DNA from 2 places in the Aeromicrobium sp. HA genome. Region 2 is predicted to be linked to the other one. Evidence: riboswitches for the same ligand, from Rfam matches in the RefSeq annotation. Region 2 holds a riboswitch; the other holds the start of a gene.
What was found. A riboswitch is a leader RNA that binds a small molecule or an ion and turns the genes downstream of it on or off. The one in region 2 is predicted to bind thiamine pyrophosphate.
Positions count from the first base shown of each region.

Region 1: another riboswitch for thiamine pyrophosphate. It lies ahead of thiM (hydroxyethylthiazole kinase); the one in region 2 lies ahead of O3S82_RS01440 (ECF transporter S component).

Region 1 covers NZ_CP114372.1:2,183,278-2,185,661, forward strand. Annotated here, with positions in the region: gene thiE (thiamine phosphate synthase) at 1-331, opposite strand, end outside; gene thiM (hydroxyethylthiazole kinase) at 328-1,137, opposite strand; TPP riboswitch at 1,128-1,221, opposite strand; gene O3S82_RS10780 (hypothetical protein) at 1,277-2,317, shown strand; gene O3S82_RS10785 (response regulator) at 2,321-2,384, opposite strand, start outside.
Region 2 covers NZ_CP114372.1:278,697-281,080, reverse strand. Annotated here, with positions in the region: gene O3S82_RS01445 (ABC transporter ATP-binding protein) at 1-259, opposite strand, end outside; gene O3S82_RS01440 (ECF transporter S component) at 263-862, opposite strand; TPP riboswitch at 852-961, opposite strand; gene O3S82_RS01435 (DUF6801 domain-containing protein) at 1,036-2,384, opposite strand, start outside.

The DNA of each region.
Region 1 (2,384 bases), 1.6 Mb from region 2:
TCAGCGCCTCGGGGCCGACGAGCTCGCGAACCACCGCAGACGGCAGGTCCGCCTGCCCCAGGTGCACGCCCGTGACCCGGGCGCCGCGGGCCCGGGCGGCGAGGAACACGTCGACGCGGTCGTTGACGATCAGGGCGACGTGCTCCGGCAGGACCTCCGACACGGCGACGACGGTGGCGAGGAAGTCGGCGGCCGGTGCCTCCTTCTCGCGCACCTGCACCGCGGTCACTCCCCCGGCGGCCGCCTCGGCGACCACCTCCACGACCTCCCGTCCGCGCGACGCGGCGACCGCCGCGTCCGTGACGAGGTAGACCGACAGGTCGGCGCTCACGACAGCCGCGCCCGCGCGTCGAGGTCGGCTGCGTCGATCGAGGCCAGCGCGTCCAGGAAGGCCGGGCCGAAGGTGCCGGGGCCGGCGCTCTGCTTCGCGGCGAGCTCCGCGGCGACGGTGTAGACGGTGACCGCGGCAACGGTCGTGGCCAGACGGTCGTCGTCCACCGCGGCGAACGCCGCCATCAGCGCGCCGAGGGCACAGCCGCCACCGGTGATCCGCGTGAGCAGCGGGTCGCCGTTGGCGATCCGGACCAGGCGCTCGCCGTCGGTCACGACGTCGACCGCTCCGGAGACCGCGACGACGCCACCTGTGCGGACGGCCAGAGCGCGCGCCGACTCGACGGCCCCCTCGACGTCGTCCGTGGCGTCGACGCCGCGGCCACCGCCCCCGGATCCACTGACGGCGATGATCTCCGATGCGTTGCCGCGGACCACGGTCGGCCCGAGGTCGCGCAACTGCTCGGCGAGCGCGGTCCGCACGGGCAGCGACCCGACCGCGACCGGGTCGAGGACCCAGGGGGTGCCCGCGGCGTTCGCGGCCTCGGCGGCCTCGACCATCGCGGCCCGCTGCTCGGCCGTGGGCGTGCCGAGGTTCACCAGGAGCCCGTCGGCGACGGCGGCGAACGGACCGGCCTCGTCGGGGATGTCGACCATGGCCGGCGCCGCCCCGGCGGCGAGCAGGGCGTTGGCGGTGAAGTTCACCACGACGCTGTTGGTGATGCAGTGGACGAGCGGCCCCCGGGCGCGGACGCGGCCCAGGGCCTCGGAGGTGAAGGAGGACAGGTCTGCAGGCGTGCGCGACATCGCGACATTCCCTTCGCTAGGACGAACTAGATCAGGTTCGACGGGTGTGATCTCAGCCCCGGTGGGGCACCCCGTGTCTCGCCTGCAGGCTAGCCCGCGCGTCCGACGTGCTCGCGGGCGGCCGTGTGATCATGGCCCGGTGGGCATCCGAGGCACGATCGTGGCGCTGCTCGCCTGCGTCGTGCTGGCGGGGTGTGCGGGCTCGACCGAGGGGTCGGCGGTCACGCCTGCGTTCACGCTGCCCGTGGGCCCGACCACGTGGGACACGACCGCGCCGGCCTGGCTGCTCGACGGCACGCTGCACGTGGGCGACGTGACCGTGGAGCTCGGCGACGACGTGGACCAGTTCGTCCTGGGCGCGACGGGCGTCTACTGGAATCGCGGCGGGACCCTGCTGTTCACCAGCGCCGACGGCGACAGCCGCGAGGTCGCTGACGTCAGGTGGGACAACCTCGCCGTCTCGGCGGACCGCTCCGTGCTCGCCACGGTCGACCAGTCGCGCGGCCCGACCGACCGCTACGGCACGCACGTCATCCAGGTCGCCGCGTTCGACACCCGCACCGGCCAGCAGCTCTACCGCACGCCGGACGAGAAGCCCGACCGCGACGCCGACCTCGCCGACCTCTATGGCGAGATCATGCCGCTGCTGCACGGCGTCAGCCCCGAGCACGTCTTCTTCGACGGCGCCACGATCGACCTCGGGGACGGCTCTCGCGAGGCCGCGACCCTCGATGCCGACGGCCTCGAGGTCTATCCGCACCTGGCCGACACGCTGTTCCCCGCGGGCTACCGCGTCAGCATCAGCGGCGAGGGTCGTCACCGCGAGCTGTCGGACTCCTCGCTGTACGGACCGGGGCTCCTGTCACCCGATCGCAGCACGATCTTCGACACCTCGGCGTGGCCGACCCAGGCCGTCGTCTACGACGCCGCCAGCGGCGACCAGCGCGGGATCGACGCACCGTGGGAGCACTTCACGCTGGCCGGCTGGAGCGACGCGGACACGTTCTTCGGCGTGGCCGAGGAGATCGACGAGGCCCACGTCGACAACATCGTCCGTGCTCGGCAGGTCGTCACGTGCGAGCTGCGCTCCCTGCGGTGCGAACCCGTGAGCCCCGTGGTCCCCACGCCCGAGGAGGGCGACCCGGCGACTCTGCTGGTCGAGGGCACCGCGGCGCTCTGAGCCTCAGCGCGAGGTGGAGCGCAGCCACCCCAGCACGGCGCGCACCCGACGGTGGTCGCTCTCGTCG
Region 2 (2,384 bases):
GTTCGGCGACGATCGAGGCCGACGGGTTCTGCGTGACCATGCCGATCCGCCCGTCGACCTCGACCGACCCGGACGCGTCCCCCACGAGCGTCGATCCCAGCGCACCGGCGACGGCGTGGAGCGCCGTGGACTTGCCGCTGCCGCTGGGGCCGACGAGCAGCACCCGCTCGCCCCGCTCGATCCTCAGGTCGAGCCGGTCGAGGGCGGGCCGCCGCCCGTGGAGGGGCGTCCAGGTGAAGTCGCGGAACGCGATCGTCACGCGCTACGGCCGCCCGGAGGGAAAGGAGTCCAGGGCGCCCGCCTTCGCCAGCGACCGCACGAGCAGCCAGCCGCCGAAGCCGGCGATGACGACGCCGGAGGTGGCGAGGAAGCCCAGGTGCAGCAGGCGCCACTGCAGGTCCCAGTCGGGGAAGTAGTACTTCCACTCGTAGAACGCCTCGAGCACGCCCGACAGGGCGCCGCCCAGGACCGCGGTCAGCAGGTCGAAGCGGCGGTAGAGGAACAGCGCGAAGATCAGCTCGGCGCCGAGCCCCTGCACGACGCCCGAGATCAGGACGGTGCTGCCCCAGGACGTGCCGCCCAGGACCAACATCGACACGAGCGCGGCGATGAACTCGGTGGCGAACGCGGCGCCGGGCTTGCGGACGATGAGGCCGCCGACGACGCCGGCGATGAGCCACATGCCGCCCAGGAGGGCGGCCGCGGGCTTGAAGCCGACCGCGGCACCGAGGTCGATGACGTCGTAGAACTTCCCCCAGCCCCAGAAGACGACGCCGAAGGCGACGCCGAGCATCGCGATCGTGACGAGGTCGATCGTGCGGTAGCGGGTGGGACGAGTCGTGGAGGTGACGGCAGAATTCATGATGACTCCCTTCGCCGGTGCTAACCGGAGCAGGTTCAAGGGTCTGCGGCTGTTCCGCACTCTCAGCGCCCTCTGCATGGCGCTCCCCTGTCGTGGTGCTGCCAGCCTAGCCCGCACGGGCCGGGCACGGCAGCGGGGGCGGACCCGAGGATCCGCCCCCGCTCACTCCTGCGTCAGCTGCGACGCGTGCGGCGGCGCAGCACCAGGGCCGCTCCTCCGGCGAGCACCAGGACGCCGCCGAGCAGCGCGGCGCTCACGGCCGGACCGCCGGTCGCGGCGAGGTAGCCGTCACTGACCCAGTCGTCGTCGGTCGTGTCGGCCGCGGCGTCGGCGGGCAGGATCTCGACCGGGACCGAGGCGATCACCTCGCCGCGGCTGAGCACCACGACGTCGTGCGAGCCGGCGGGCGCGTTGGTCGGGATGCGCACCGACACCTCGCCCGAGGTGGGCACCACCTTCGTGCCCATCGGGATCGGGTCGGAGCGCAGCTCGAACTCGAGCTCCTTGCCGATCCAGTTCGACCCGAAGGCGAAGGTGATGGTGTCGCCGGGCGACAGCACGTCGTCGCTCAGCAGCTCCACCGCGTCGGGGTCCTCGTCGTCGCCCGGGCCGGTCGTCGGAGCCGTGGTCGGCTCACCCGTGGGCTCGGTCGTCGGCTGCGTGGTCGGCGCGGTCGTCGGCTGGCTGGTGGGACCCGTGGTGGGCTCCGGCTCGGCGTCGCCGACCGGGATCGAGCCCAGGCCGAGCTCGTCCGGGCCCGCGCAGGTCAGGTTCGACGGGACGGTCGAGCCGTCGGCCTTGTGGATCGTGGCCTGGATCGTGAACGCCTCGGGCATGCCCAGGCGGACCGAGGTCTCGGCGTACTCCGGGACCGTGATCTCGGGGACCGTGCCGGTGGCAGGGATCAGCCAGGGCTCGTCGGCGACCTGCGGGATCGGCGTGCGTGCCGACTTCAGGTCCTGGATCGCGACGGCCTGGGTCTGGCCGCCCGTGGTCAGGGTGATCGACGAGTCCGTCGAGCCGCCCTCGGCCTCACGGCCCTGGAGCAGCATCGCGGTGGACTGCCGCAGCAGCTCGGGCAGGGTCAGGGTGATGTCGACGCCGCGCGAGGAGATGACGTCGCCGACCTGGACCCGCGACGGGATCGTGGTCTCGGCCAGGACGCCGATCACGTGCGAGCCGAGGTCGAGTCCGCCGGCCGTGACGCGGCACGTGTAGTCGAAGCGCTTCGACAGGTCGACGTCGTCCGCCGGCGGATCGGTCGGGGTCGTGGTGGGAGTAGTCGTCGGCTCGCTCGTCGGCTCCGTCGTCGGCTCGCTCGTCGGCTCCGTCGTCGGCTCGCTCGTCGGCTCCGTCGTCGGCTCGGAGGTCGGGCCGGTGGTCGGCTCGCTGCCCGCGGTGACCGCGATCGTGCCGAGCGACAGGTCGCCGGGGCCCGCGCAGGTCAGGGTCGACGGGACGGTCGAGTCGTCGGCCTTGTAGATGGTGGCGGCGATCGAGAAGGTGCTCGGCATGCCCAGGA